2 regions of the Amycolatopsis sp. M39 genome follow, and region 1 is predicted to be linked to the other one. Evidence: riboswitches for the same ligand, from Rfam matches in the RefSeq annotation. Region 1 holds a riboswitch; the other holds the start of a gene.
The links. A riboswitch is a leader RNA that binds a small molecule or an ion and turns the genes downstream of it on or off. The one in region 1 is predicted to bind thiamine pyrophosphate.
Positions count from the first base shown of each region.

Region 1 (7,346 bases):
GTTGGCTTCCTTGGCGGCATTGATGTGCCGGGCCACCGCGAGGATCAGGTCGGCCAGCTCGAAGAGCCGTTCGTCTTTCACCCGGCCAGCGTAGCCCAATGCCTATCGTTTGACAGGTATCTCCTCGGCGACGTAGCTTAGCTATCAATTGATAGCTAAGGGAGCAGTCATGACCGCAGGCAAGAGCGCGTTGATCATCGGGGCGTCGCGAGGGCTGGGCTACGCACTCGCCGCCGAGTTCCTCAGCCGGGGCTGGCAGGTCACCGCGACCGAGCGCACGCCGTCGGCGCTGCACGAGCTGACCGGGCGCGGCCTGGTGGTGGAGACCGTCGACATCGCGGTGCCCGAGCAGGTCGCGGCGCTGCGCGAGCGGCTGGCCGGGTCGGCGTTCGACCTGCTGTTCGTCAACGCCGGAACCAACTACACGACCGACCCCTCGGCGACCTTCGCCGACGTGTCCACCGAAGACTTCGCCCAGGTCATGGTGACTAACGCGCTGAGTCCGATGCGTGTCGTCGAAACCCTGCAAGACCTGGTCCCGGCGACGGGCACCATCGGTGTGATGTCGTCCGGCCAGGGCAGCGTCACCGACAACACGAACGGCGGCTTCGAGGTCTACCGGGCGAGCAAATCCGCGCTGAACCAGCTCATGCGCAGCTTTGCCGCACGGCACGCCGCCGACCCGCGCACCCTCCTGCTCATGGCGCCAGGCTGGGTGAAGACGGACCTGGGCGGGCCCGGTGCGCGGCTGACCATCGACGAGAGCATCCCCGGAGTCGCCGACACGATCGAGGCTTGGACGGGCAAGGGCGGGCTGCACTACACCGACCGGCAGGGGCAGACCGTTAACTGGTGACCGGCCTCAAGCGCCCCAGCGTCGCTTTGGGTGCGTGGGATGCACCGAATGTCGCATTCGGGTTTTTCGGTAGCTGTGGCGATGCGCGGCGTCCGGCCGGGTCGCGTGGTCTCGCAGACGTTCGCGCCAGCTCGACCAGGGGCAGCGGCAGCTTCGCGCACCGCGGCTCCGGGGACCTCAGCGGGAGAAAAGCCGCCCGGCGCGTCTCGTCGCGGTACGCCGCAGCGGCCCCGACCAGCACTGCTGCCGCGAAACCGCCGCTCACCGCGCCACCGGGAAAACCTCATTGGGTGCGTGGGACGCACCGAACGCCGCATTGGGTGCTCCGCCTTGCCCGTCGCCGCCGTCCGCGGAGGCGTTCCGCGCGGCGGTGCTTGACCTGGGCATCGGGGCGCTCGGTCAGGCGAGCAGTTCGGCCAGCGTCGCCGGATCGATGTTGCCGCCGGAAACGACCGCGACGGTGCGTCCGCCGGGGAGTTCGTCGGCGTGGTGCAGGTAGGCGGCCGGTGCGGTGGCCCCGCTGGGTTCCGTCACCAGGCGGCCCTGCCGGGCGAGCGCGCGGACGGTGTCGCGGATTTCGTCCTCGGTCACGGTGATCACGCCGTCCAGGACCTGCCGCAGGTGTGCGAACGTGAGCTCGGACGGTTGCGCGCGCAGGCCGTCGGCGATGGTGCGGGCGCGGTCGGTGATGGGCCAGTCCACGATTTCGCCCGCGGCGAGGCTGGCGGCGGTGTCGGCGGCCAGTTCCGGTTCGACGCCGTAGACCTTCGCGTTCGGGCACCTCGCCTTGATCGCGACGCCGACCCCGGAGGCGAACCCGCCGCCGCTGACCGGGACCAGCACGGTCTCGACGTCGGGGAGGTCCTGGGCGATCTCCAGTCCGACGGTGCCCTGCCCGGCGATGATGTCCGGGTGGTCGAACGGCGGGATCAGCGTGAGGCCGCGTTCCTCGGCGAGGGCGAGCGCCGCCGATTCCCGTTCCGCGATCGGCACTTCGCGGACTTCCGCGCCCCAGCGGAGGGTGGCTTCGACTTTCAGCCGCGGAGTGACGTCCGGCACCACGATCACCGCGGTGATCCCGAAGTCGCGCGCGGCGTAAGCGACCGCTTGCGCGTGGTTGCCGCTCGAATACGCGACCACGCCGCGTTCCCGTTCGGCGTCGGTGAGTGCGGCGATCGCGTTGTACGCGCCGCGGATCTTGAACGCGCCGATCGGTTGCAGGCTCTCGGGTTTCACCCAGAATTCGCCGGGAACCCAGAGCTGGCGCAGCAACGGGGTGTGCACCGCGGTGCCCTTCAGCCGTCCGGCCGCGGTTTCGATGTCGGAGATCGTCACGAGGTGCATGGGATGAGTATGTCAGGAGAGTGTGAGCTTTAGTCTATCCATTGTGGACAGTCAACGTGGCGTCCCTCACGCCGGGGCAACGAAGGGAGCACCTCAGGCGACTTAACCGTTGAAGAAGCAGGGAAGACGGCTGGGAAACGATCAGATCGGAATCATGAGCGAGGAGCAGAAGGAAACCGCGGAGGACAAGAAGAGACTCCGCATGTCCTCGGTGCTCGCCGCGGCGCTCGCGGCGGTCACCGCCGCGTTGCTGGGTTCGACGCTGGGGGTCGCGGGAACAGTCATCGGCGCCGGGGTGGCCAGTGTGGTCAGCACTGTCGGCGGCGAGTTGTACCTGCGGTCCTTGCAGCGCACTCGCGACGCTGCGCGGAAGGCGATGGAGACGGCCGCTCGGCGCAGCCGGGGTGGAATGGTGCCGGTGGAGGCGGTGCGGGAGTCCGCTTCCGGGGATGCGGCGACGATGCAGGTGGCCGCTGCTGACTTGGCGAACATGCCTACGGTTCGGTTGCGTCCAACTGAGCCGGAGAAGGCCGAGGGGCTGGGCGAGAAGCTTCGGAAGATGCGGTGGCCGTTGATCATCGCGTCGAGTGCGGTCGCGTTTGTCGTGGCGCTGGTTGTTCTGCTGGGGCTTGACTGGACGACTAAGGGGAATGTCTCCACCGGGTTGATTCCCCGGCAGCCGGATACGAGCCAGCACCAGGACGATCATCCGGACAACACGCCGAGCAGCCAGCCGCAGGTGCCGCCGACTGGGGAGTCTCGATCGAACGATCCGACGTCTTCGCCGACTACGGAGCCTAGTGCTCCGCCGTCTTCGCAGGCGACTCAGCAGACTCAGCCGCCGTCTTCGTCGACGAAGCCGTCGACTGGTTCGCGGGAGCCTAGTGCGAGTCAGACGCCTACTGCGCCCGCGGTTCCGTCCAACGCGAATGAGTAGTGAAGCCCGAGTGCGCTGACGGTTCGAGACAGGGGCCGGGCGCCCTCGATGGTTGGGTGGGCTGTTACCGGAGGTGGGCTCGCAGGGTCTGCGCGGCGGCTTTGGGGTCCTCGGCCTCGGTGATCGCTCGGACGACGACGATGCGGGTCGCGCCTGCGTCCAGTACCTCGGGCAGGCGGGTTTCGTCGATGCCGCCGATGGCGAACCAGGGGCGTTCGGTGCTGCTCGCCGCGGTCGAGCGGACCAGATCCAGGCCGGGCGCGAACCTGCCGGGCTTGGTGGGGGTGGGCCAGCAGGGGCCGGTGCAGAAGTAGTTCACGCCGTCCTCGGCGGCGGCTGCCGCGGCTTGCTCCTCCGAATGGGTGGATCGGCCGATCACTACGTCGTCGCCCAGGACTCGCCGCGCGAGCGAGACCGGGATGTCGTCCTGGCCCAGGTGCAGGACATCAGCGCCCACGGCCAACGCCACATCCGCCCGGTCGTTTACCGAGAGCAGCGCTCCATGCCGGACGCAGGCCTCCGCCAGGACCTCCAGCGCCGCGATTTCCTGCTTGGCCTCCAGCGGCGCGCCGCCGGTCTTGTCCCTTAGTTGCACGATGTCCACGCCGCCGGCCAGCGCGGCGTCGGCGAACTCGGCGAGGTCGCCTCGCGCGGCGCGGGCGTCGGTGCACAGGTACAGCCGGGCGTCGGCTAGCCGGGTGCGAATTTGGTCTCCGGTCAAGGCAGGCATGGCGGTGACGTTACCCGCGCGCTACGGTGTGGGAGTCCGCACGGGAGCCCGAGACAACGGGCTGAGAGGGAGCTGCCGCTCCGACCGTGGAACCTGATCCGGGTCATGCCGGCGCAGGGAGCGTGATTCCACTGTGAACACCACCACAACCGTCACTGTCGTCGGCGGCGGCGTCATCGGGCTGTCCGTTGCCTGGCGCGCGGCCGCTCGCGGATGGCGTGTCACCGTTGTCGACCCGGATCCCGTGCACGGCGGGGCGTCCTGGCTGGCCGGCGGGATGCTCGCGCCGGTCACCGAGGCGTGGCCGGGTGAGGAAGCCGTGCTCAGCCTGGGGGAAGCGTCGCTGCGACGCTGGCCTGGCTTCGCGCGCGACCTCGCCGGCGAAGGCACCGATCCCGGGCTGGCCGAGCACGGCACGATCGTCGTCGGGTTCGACAGCGCCGATGCCGGGCACCTCGACATTCTCGCCGGGTACCTGCGTTCGCTCGGTCGCGACGTCGAGACGCTCACCGGTCGCGAGGCGAAGCGGCTCGCGCCGGGCGTCGGTGCGGTGCGCAGCGGCCTGCACGTGCCGGGTGATTTAGCCGTGGACAACCGGAAACTGCTCATGGCGCTGAGCGACGCGGCTGCGAAGCGTGGGGTCGAGTTCCGGCGCGAGCGGCTCCAGAGTCTTTCCGAAGTGTCCGGTCCGGTGGTTCTCGCCGCGGGGGCGTGGACCGGTCAGCTGCATCCGTTGCTGGAGCACGCTGTACGCCCGCTGAAGGGCGAGATTCTGCGGCTGCGTCCGCGTCGTGGCTGTCTGCCGCCTCCGCCGTACACAGTGCGCGCGATGGTCGAGGGACGGCCGATCTATCTGGTACCGCGAGAAGACGGCGAACTGGTCCTTGGCGCGACGCAGTACGAAGCCGGTTTCGATCAGGCTGTCACCGCGCGCGGCGTACGTGAGCTGCTGGAAGGCGCGGAACGTATTCTGCCCGGCATCACGGAGTACGCGCTGGTGGAAGTCGCCGCCGGACTGCGTGCTGCGAGCCGCGACGCTCTGCCGTACATCGGCGAAGTGAGCGAAGGCGTGTACGCGGCGACAGGGCATCACCGCAACGGTTTGCTGATGGCACCCGCGACTGCGGACGCTGTGGTCGCGTGGCTGGCCGGCGAAGCCCCGCCGCCGGAGGTCGCCGCGGCAACGCCCTCCCGTCTGGTCGAGAAGGAGCGAGTCTGATGGAGATCAAGGTCAACGGCGAATGGCGGGAATTCCCCGACGACAGCACCGTTTCCGCGGTCCTCGACGCGCTGGGAGCGGAACGCCGCGGCGTGGCCGTCGCGGTCAACGGCGAGGTCGTGCGGCGTGGCGAATGGGAAGAAGCGGTCGTGCCCAAGGGCGCGCAGCTCGAAGTGCTGACCGCGGTTCAAGGAGGTTGAGCATGGACGACCTGATCATCGGCGAACACAAGCTGTCGTCGCGATTGATCATCGGCACCGGTGGCGCGGCGAATCTCGAAGTGCTGGAACGAGCGCTGGTGGCGGCGGGCACCCAGCTCACCACCGTGGCGATGCGCCGCGCTGACGCCGAGGGCGGCTCCGGGGTACTGGAGTTGTTGCGGCGTTTGGACATCGAGCTGCTGCCCAACACCGCGGGCTGCCGGACGGCGGCCGAGGCCGTGCTCACCGCTCAGCTGGCCCGCGAGGCGCTGGAAACGAACCTGGTCAAACTTGAGGTGCACGCCGACGACCGCACCCTGCTGCCCGATCCGCTGGAAACTCTCGAAGCAGCCGAACGCCTGGTGGCGGACGGCTTCACGGTATTCGCCTACACCAACGACGACCCGGTGCTCGCCCTCCGCCTTGAGGAAGCGGGCTGCGCGGCGGTGATGCCGCTCGGTGCCCCGATCGGTACCGGGCTGGGGATCCGGAACCCGCACAACATCGAGCTGATCGTCTCGCGCGCGTCGGTGCCGATCGTGCTGGACGCGGGGATCGGTACGGCGTCGGACGCCACGCTGGCGATGGAACTCGGCTGCTCGGCGGTGCTGCTGTCGACCGCGGTGACCCGGGCGGCGGATCCGGAACGGATGGCGCTGGCGATGCGGAGCGCGGTCGAGGCGGGGTACTTGGCACGGGGCGCGGGGAGGGTGCCGCAGCGGTTTTGGGCGCAGGCGTCCAGTCCGCCTCGCTAGCGGCCTCGTGAGTGTTCATCCCGGTTCTCACCGGGATGAACACTCACGACCACCTTGCCGCGCACCCCGCCTCCCTCAAGCGCCCGATGCGCCTCCGCGATCTCCGCGAACGGAAACACCCGGTCCACCAGCGGTCGCACCAGCCCGGCGGTGACCCACCGGCTCAGGTCGGCGAGCAGATCCGCCTTGGGGTTTCCGCTGAACCCGCGCACCCAGCGGGCGGGGCGCAGGGAGTTCGCCACGACATAGCCGAGTGCGCGAACGGGATGGTCGAGGTCGAACGTGATCACGACCATTCGCCCGCGCGGGGTCAGCAGCCGCCGGAACGGGTCGAGGTCCCGGCCGACCGTGTCGAGGATGACGTCGAACTTCCCGAGGTCGCCCGGATCCCGGTAGTCAAGAGCGACCTCCGCGCCGAGTTCTCTTGCCAGTTGTAGGTTCTTGGCGCTGGTCAGGCCGGTCACGTGCGCGCCCATCGCCTTGCCGAGCTGGGTGGCCACAAAGCCGACCCCGCCGGTCGCGCCGCGGACCAGCAGGCGTTCGCCCGGCTTGAGATGGGCTTTGTCGCGCAGCGCGGTGATCGCGGTGATGCCCGCCAGCAGCGTCGCGGCCTGCGCGGGATCGAGCCCGGCGGGCACGTGGTCCAGCCGGTCGGCGGCCAGCGCGTAGTACTCGGCGGCGGTGCCCATCCGCCGCCCGCCGCCCCAGACGAGATCGCCTGCGGCGAACCGGCTTGTCCCGGGTTCGACGACCTCGCCGACCAGGTCGACGCCGATCCGCTTGGGAAAACGCTTGCCGCTGAATGGAAGCAGCTTCCCGGACCGCATGGCGAGTTCGCCGCCGTTGACTGTCAGCGCGCGCACCCGGACGAGGACTTCGCCGGGACCGGGCACTGGCGTCGGAACAGCGGTCTCGCGCAGGACTTCCGGTGGTCCGTAACGGTCGTAGACGATCGCTCGCATCGAAGTGGAAGGCATGTTCCACTTCTAGCACGGAAAGTGGAAAGGGTCTTCCGATTCACCTAAAGTGAGAGAGTGCCGGAAAGATCGACTCGGTTGCGCACCGACGCCGCCCACAATCGCGCGCACCTGCTGGAGGTCGCCGAGCGCACGTTCGAGGCCGAAGGCCTGGGCGTGTCGATGAGCGAGCTGGCGCGCCGCGCCGGCCTCGGCGTCGCCACCGTGTATCGCCATTTCCCGACCAAGGCCGACCTGGTCGCGGAAGCCTTCGCGGAGCCGATGGCCGAATGCGCGGGCATGCTCGACGAGGCGCTCGCCGATCCCGATCCGTGGCGCGGGTTCTGCC
Region 1 is NZ_LWSF01000004.1:621,910-629,255, reverse strand. Features, by position in the region: gene A4R44_RS13520 (MarR family winged helix-turn-helix transcriptional regulator) at 1-81, opposite strand, end outside; gene A4R44_RS13515 (SDR family NAD(P)-dependent oxidoreductase) at 170-856, shown strand; gene A4R44_RS13510 (threonine/serine dehydratase) at 1,256-2,200, opposite strand; gene A4R44_RS13505 (hypothetical protein) at 2,355-3,137, shown strand; gene thiE (thiamine phosphate synthase) at 3,202-3,867, opposite strand; TPP riboswitch at 3,898-4,004, shown strand; gene thiO (glycine oxidase ThiO) at 4,001-5,086, shown strand; gene thiS (sulfur carrier protein ThiS) at 5,086-5,286, shown strand; gene A4R44_RS13485 (thiazole synthase) at 5,289-6,041, shown strand; gene A4R44_RS13480 (NAD(P)-dependent alcohol dehydrogenase) at 6,038-7,018, opposite strand; gene A4R44_RS13475 (TetR/AcrR family transcriptional regulator) at 7,076-7,346, shown strand, end outside.

Region 2 (7,346 bases), on a different contig from region 1:
CACCCTGGTCGGCCAGAACTCCGGGAGCGACGCGCCGGACGACAGCGGCGGGGCGCTGCTGGCGTCCGCGGTGAACAACGCGTTCGTGCTGCCGATCGCCGCGATGGTCATGACGCTCACGCTGCTGCTGCCGCTCGCCTCCGCGATGGCCGGTGCGGACGCGATCGCCGGCGAGGCCGCGCACGGCACGCTGCGCGGCTGGCTCATCGCGCCGGTGAGCCGGGGACGGCTGCTGACGGTCAAGGCGTTCGGCGTGGCGACGGTGTCCGTGGTCGCGGTGCTCGCGATGTGCGTGACCGGCGTGGCCACCGGGTTGATCATCAACGGCACGGATTCGCTGTTCACACTCTCGGGCACCACGTTGTCGCTCGGCGAGGCGCTGCTGCGGATCCTGCTCGTCGGCGGCTGGATCGTGTTGCAGCTGTGGGCGGTCGGCGCGGTCGCGCTGGCGGTGTCGAGCTGGACCGAGCACCCGATGCTCGTGGTCGCCTCGGTGCTGGCGATGAACATCGTCTTCACCATCCTCGGCTTCCTGACCTCGCTGAAGTGGCTGCATCCGTTCCTGCTCACGCAGGACTGGACGCTGGCCCCGGCCGCCGTCCTCCAGGATCCGATGATGCTGACCAGGTTCGGCGACGGCGCGATCCGCGCGGTCTGCTACATCGTGGTGGGACTTTCGCTCGCGTACGCGCGTCTCGCCACCCGGGACGGCTGACCTGGGGGTTCAGCCCACCACGGCGATCCCGTCCGGATCCGGCTGGAGCCGGACGGGATCGCCCGCCCGGAAGTCCGCCCCCGCCGGAGCGATCGCGTCCACAGTGGACTCGCCGCACCGGACGACCAGCCGCAGGTGCTCCCGCCGGTGCACCGCGGCGGTCACTTCGCCGGGCACGCCTTCGGCGGACACTTTCAAGCCATGCGGGCGCAGTCCGAGCCTTACCGGGCCGTCGTCGAGCCCTTGCAGCTCGACGGTGCCCAGCTTGGTCCGCACCACCCCTTCGGTCGCGGTGCCGTCCAGGAACGTAGTGACCCCAAGGAATCGCGCCACTTCGTCGTCGACCGGCTTGTTCCACACCGACCGGACCGCGCCCTCCTGCCGGATTTCCCCGGCGTCGAGCACGGCCACGCGATCGGCGAGGGTGAACGCTTCCTCCTGATCGTGCGTCACCAGCAGCGCGGTGATTTTGCTGCGCCGCAACAGATCCGCCAGGTCGATCGCCAACTGCTCGCGCAGGCCGGCGTCCAATCCGGACAGCGGCTCGTCCAGCAGCAGCAAGCGCGGTTCCGGCGCCAGCGCGCGAGCCAACGCGACCCGCTGCGCCTGCCCGCCGGACAGCTCGGTCACCCGTCGCCGTTCGTAGCCTTCCAGCCCGACCAGCTTCAGCAGCTCCTCGACGCGTGCCGCGTGCCGCTCGCGAGGCACGCCGTGCATCCGCAGGCCGAACGCGATGTTCGCCGCGACATCGCGGTGCGGAAACAGCTGTCCGTCCTGGAACACCAGACCGAACTCGCGCTTGTGCACCGGCACCGCGGCGAGATCAGTACCGTCCCACGACACCGAACCGGACGACACCGGCTCCAGTCCGGTGATCGCCCGCAGCAACGTCGACTTGCCCGAACCGGACGGGCCGAGCAACGCGAGCACCTCGCCGTCGGCGATGTCCAGCTTCGCGTCGCGGACCGCGGCGAATGATCCATAGTGGACAGTCAGATCCCGTACCGTTAAGGCCATCAGAACTCCCCGACCGTGCTGCGGCCGCGGACCGAGCCGAACCGGTCGATCAGCGCCACCGCCACCACAGTCACCACCATGAGCAGGGCGCACGAGGCGTACGCCATCTGGTTGTTCAGCTCCCCCGGCCTGCCGATCAGCGTCGCGACGGCCACCGGGAGCGTCGGCGCGTCCGGCCGGGCGAGGAAGCTGGTCGCGCCGAACTCGCCGAGCGCGACGACGTACCCGAAGCCCGCCGCGGCCACCACCGACCGCGCGACCAGCGGAAAGTCGATCTCCCGCCACACCCGCGCCGGGCTCGCGCCGAGCGTCGCGGCGGCCTGGCGCAGCCGGACGTCGACCGCGCGCAGCACCGGCAGGATCATCCGCACGACCAGCGGCATGATCACCAGCGCTTGGGCGAACGGCACGAGCAGCGGCGACGTGCGCAGGTCGCCGGGCAACGCGTCGAGCGTCACCAGATAACCGAAGCCGACGGTCACCGCGGACACGCCCAACGGGAGCATCAACGCGACGTCCATGGTCTCGCCCATCCCGCGTGCCAGCCCGCCGGGCGAACGGCGAAGCGCCACCAGCACGACGCTGGCGACCAGTCCGACAGCCATCGCCAGCAGCGTCGCGTCAGTGGCCGCGGCGAGCGAATTCTGCGCTGCGATCCAGCCGGACACCTGCAGCGCGTCGTTCTGCCCGACAGTGTTCAGCGCCCGGTATCCGGCGAGGCTCCATCCGTCCGAACTCGATACCGACTCGACGAGCAGCGAGACGATCGGCGTCAGCAGCAGACCGAGCACCACGACCGCCGCGCCGACTGTCCACCACTCCCCGCCGCGCGGCCGACGTGCGGTGACCTGCGCGGACCGCAGCTTCACCGCGTTCTCCCGCTTCCGGCGCGCCACCGCCCCGAGCACCAGCGCGGCGACCACGGCGGCGAACTGGATCAGCGACAACGCGGCCGCGCCGGAGAGGTCCAGCAGGTCGACCGTCCGGAGGTAGATCTCGGTCTCCAGCGTCCGATAACTCCCGCCGCCGAGAATCAGCACCACGCCGAAACTGGTGGCGCAGAACAGAAACACCACTGCGGCGGCGGACGCGACAGCCGGGCCGAGCGCGGGCAGAGTCACCGATCGGAACGCTCGCCACGGCGAGGCCCCGAGCGCCCGCGCTGCCTCGGTCGCTCGCGGATCGAGGTGCGCCCACAGTCCGGCGACCGTGCGCGCGACGACGGCGACGTTGAAGAAGGCGTTGGCCAGGATGAGCGGCAGTACGCCCCCGTCCGGCCAGATCGCCCGGAAAGCCAGTCCGACGACGACCGTCGGCAGCACGAACGGGACCAGCACGATCGTGCGCGCGAGTCCGACCCCGGGCAGCCGGACTCGCGCCAGCAGGTACGCCACCGGCAGCCCGGCGAGCACCGCGACCGCGGTCGACGCGGCCGCGCTGGCCAGCGTGAACCCGGCGAGCCGCCACGTCTGCGGGTCGCCGAGCACGGTGTCGACGCCGCCCGCGGAAAACCCCCGGCCGACGATCGCGACGACCGGCCAGGCGAAGAACACCACCAGGAACGCGACCGGCAGCAAGCCGAGCAGCGTGAGCCCGAGAGTGCGCGCGGGGATCACGCGCCCATGAGCGAGCGCCATTCCCCGATCCACTTCTCCCGGCCGGCCTGCACCTTGTCCGCGGGCAGGGTCGCCGGCGTCTGCGGCAGCGGAGCCGCGGTGGCCCAGCCTGCGGGCAGTTCGACGCCCTGGCGCGCCGGGTAGACGTACATGTTCGCCGCGACCGTCGTCTGGAACTGCTGCGACAACAGGAAGTCGACGACCTTCTGTGCCTGCGGGATCTGCTTGCCGTTGGTGAGCACGCCCGCGTACTCGACCTGGCGGAAGCACGTGTCGAGCAGCGCCTTGGTACGCGGCTTGCCGTCCTCGCCGAGTTCGGCGGCCGGCGACGACGCGTAGGACACGACGATCGGCCGCGAGCCCTTGCCCGACGAGCCGGAGAAGTCCTTGGTGTAGGCCTCCTCCCAGCCGCTGACGGTCTTGAGGCCGTTGTCCTTCAGCTTCCGCCAGTAGCCCTGCCAGCCGTTCTCGCCGTACTTCGCGACCGTGCCGAGCAGGAAAGCCAGCCCCGGCGACGCAGTGGCCGGGCTCTCCGCGACGGTCAGGTCCTTGTACTTGGGGTCGGCGAGGTCGTCGTAGCTCTTCGGCTCCGGGAGGCCCTTGCTCGCGAAGTACGCCGGATCGATGTTCACGCAGACGTCGCCGAGGTCGACCGCCGCCAGCCGGTGCTGCGGGTCGACGGAGTAGCGCTGCGGGCCGCGGTCGGCCTCCGGGCTCGTGTAGGGCTGGAAGACGCCCTCGCTGAGCGCGCGCGAGGCGAAAGTGTTGTCGACGCCGTACGCGACGTCGCCGATCGGACTGCCCTTGGTGAGCACGAGCTTGTTGGTGAGCGCGCCGGCGTCGCCGGACTTGAGGATCTTGAGCTTGATCCCGGACTGGCGCTGGAAGGCGTCGAGCACGTCCTGCGGGGCGGCGAACGAATCGTGCGTGACCAGCGTGACGGTCGGCGTCTGCTGGTCCTGGCTCGCGGACGACCCGCCCGAGTCGCCGCTGGACAGCGAGCAGGCGCTGGCGAGCATCGAGACTCCGGCGAGGCCTGCCACTGTGCGGACGGTCCGCGACATCATTCTTCCCCTCCTGCACTGCGCCGGACGAGGGAGAGCGATACGGCCTCCCTACGCCGGCATGATCCGGATCCAGGTGCGAACGGTCGCGGGTTGACGGCCCGCCTCTCAGTCCGGCGTACCGGACTCCCGTGGCAATGCCGCAGCGTAGCCGACACCATGGAGTGATGACGCAGCTATTGAACGACTCGGCAGTGGAGCAGGCCCTCGGCAGCGTTCCGGAATGGCGGCGCGAGGACGACAGCATCGCGCGGACGGTCGAACTCCTGTCCTTTCCGGCGGCGATCGAGGTGGTGGACCGGGTGGCCGAACTCGCCGAAGAAGCCGACCACCATCCCGACATCGACATCCGCTGGCGCACCCTGACCTTCCGCCTCAGCACCCACTACCTCGGCGGCCTGACCGAACGCGATTTCGCACTGGCCCGCCAGATCGACGAGGTCCTCGCGGCCCGCTGACCAGGTGTGATGTCGGCAACCCTGGCAACACAAGCGGCCCCTTCGCGCGTCTTCCGGACAGACGCGAAGAAAGGAGGCCTCATGGTTCAGGCACTCGTGGTGGGAATGGGTTCGTTCGGCCTGATGGTGGCCGCCGCGGGCGGGGTGCTGTGGCACACCGCGCGTAATCGACGTGACCTTGATCACAAGAGGTAACAGTGAGCTAGATCAAGGCGCTATCCCAGCGGAACCGTCGGCACTCGCCCCGCTAGGACTCGCCATGAACAGCACAACCGCCCAGCTCACCGCCGCACAGCGCACGTGGGTCGCGGCTTTCTCGACCGCTGTCGTCCTCCTGTCGATGATCGTGCTCGGCCTGCTCGGCTGAGCGTCACGGCAGCGGAAACATCCGGATGAGCCAGCACATGGCGATCCCGATGAGCCCGAGCACGACCGATCACCCACATCCTGGCCGGCCCGCAGGGTTCACCGGGACCTGACGCCTCGCACCTCGCCGCGGCGAGTTGTCGCTGACGGTCTCGGGAACGCCCTGATCGGCCAGCGATCGGCACGAGTGGGACGTTTCGCCGAAATTGCCTCGCGCGGGTCAGGTCACCGCGTCCCCGGGCGGCAAGGCCGGGACTCTCCGATGCCACCTCGCGTGCTCGACCCAGCCAGGCGGCAGCCACTGTCCGGTGACGAGCTGCGGATGCCGGGGATGTTCGGCGTTCGCCCAGGTCACGAAGAGCAGTTCGGCCCACTCCGACTGGATCAGCCAGGACACCGGGCCGTCCTTGCTGTTCCCCGTCACGTGCACGACCGCGGGAGCGACCATCGCCGCGCCAGTGATCGCCCCCCAGCGCCACGAAAGCACGCGCGGCGTGTAGAGGTGGAAGCCGTGCACGCTCAGGTATAGCCCGCCTTGCTCGATCGGCACCCAGCGCGGAACCGCGGCCGCGGCCGCCGCCTGCCGTGCCCGGGACCGCGCGATCGCCCCGCCCACCAGCGAACCGGCCACGAGCCCGACCCCCAGTGCGCCCGTCCCGGCCACGAACGGCGTCGAGACGCTCCAGCTCCCGTCTCCGACCGCACGGAAGTCCGAAACCACAACCTGCCCGGTAGCCCAGAATCGTTCGCCGGCCACGTTCCGGCCGGGAAACGGCGCGAGCACTTCCTCGACGTGGCCGAGGTCGGCGTTGTCCGCCATCAAGCCCGCCAGGTAGCAGGTATAGCTCAGCACGTCGTCGCGATAGGTCCAGGGCGGTGTCATCGGGGACGACTGTTCTTTCGCCATTCAAACCCCCTCGCTGAATGAGGGACGATCGTAGCGGTACGCACCGCCTGGATCCGAAATCGGATCATGGAGTATGGTCCCGCTGCACTCAGTGGAGGGGAGCCATTCCGGTGCAGGAAAATGTGCGCGCTGCGCACCTGCTGCAGTTCTGGCGCACGGTGGAAATGTTCGGTCCGCAGAATATTCCAGACTTGACGTCGCCTCGTTCCATGGCGAAGACCGAGTACCTCGTATGCGACGTCGAGCCGGGCCAGCCAGCCCCGTGGGAGGCAGGACATCCGCTGTCCCAGGCCCGGTTGCCGCACGACAAGACCTGGCAATTCGTCGTGTACGGCGCGTTGTACGACGTCTCGTCGGTCCACGCTGAGCTCAGCGCGCAATTCGGCAAGGAAGACACCCCGGAGGAACGACGAAAAGACGGAACCACGGCGGTGTACGCCTTCACAGTGGACTCCGAGGGAACCCTCATTGAGGATTCCCCGGTATTATCCGCGTGCGCCTGGGCAATCAGCAGACTGAAGTCTCCAGGACCGCGTGATCCGAAGTGGCTGGACGGTTTCGACGACGAAAGCGGTTCCTTTGCCGAACAGCTCAACCGGCTTTCGCCGAAGAAGAAACCGGGTGGCAAGCTGGCCGCCGCAGTAGCCGGCCAGGTCAAGGAAGCCGCCCACGAAGCGGCTGCTGCCGGGGCGAAGGCGACCGGCTCCGCGGTGAAGACCGCGGTAGCGGCCGGTGCGACATCGCTTGCGGGCCCCGTCGTCGGGCCGGTCGTCGGCGGGATCGCCGGAGCGACAGCCGGAGCCTTCGCCGAACGGCTCCTGACCCCGCCCGGCGCGAAGAAAGCCGCGGACGAAACCGAGCAAGACCGCGAGCCGCGAGTGGAACTGACTTCGAGGACGTTGCATGCGTTCACCCGGGAACTGGTCACGGCCCTCGGGCTGAAGGACAGCCTGCACGCGACCGGGATCCGAGTGAAGTGCTTCCAGATTTCCCGCCGGAACGCGGGCAGGGCGGACGATCAGGATTTCCTCAACAGCTCGATCGCCGGGGACCTCGGGCTCCTCGGGAAGGAGGTCCGGGCCGGCCACCGGGGCGAAGCGCTGCGCGCCTTCCTCAGCGAGGAGCCTTCCGCAGCCGGGTCCGACCGCGTCGATCTCCGCGAGCAGCCCGGTGCGCTGCTCGCCGGTGTCGAACCGGCCGCCA
Region 2 is NZ_LWSF01000001.1:496,573-503,918, reverse strand. Features, by position in the region: gene A4R44_RS02420 (ABC transporter permease) at 1-715, shown strand, start outside; gene A4R44_RS02415 (ABC transporter ATP-binding protein) at 725-1,732, opposite strand; gene A4R44_RS02410 (iron ABC transporter permease) at 1,732-3,369, opposite strand; gene A4R44_RS02405 (thiamine ABC transporter substrate binding subunit) at 3,345-4,412, opposite strand; TPP riboswitch at 4,444-4,555, opposite strand; gene A4R44_RS02400 (4a-hydroxytetrahydrobiopterin dehydratase) at 4,580-4,870, shown strand; gene A4R44_RS02395 (hypothetical protein) at 5,457-6,143, opposite strand; gene A4R44_RS02390 (DEAD/DEAH box helicase) at 6,353-7,346, shown strand, end outside.
Region 2: it holds a riboswitch for thiamine pyrophosphate, as region 1 does, so the genes downstream of both, A4R44_RS02405 (thiamine ABC transporter substrate binding subunit) here and thiO (glycine oxidase ThiO) in region 1, are expected to answer to the same signal.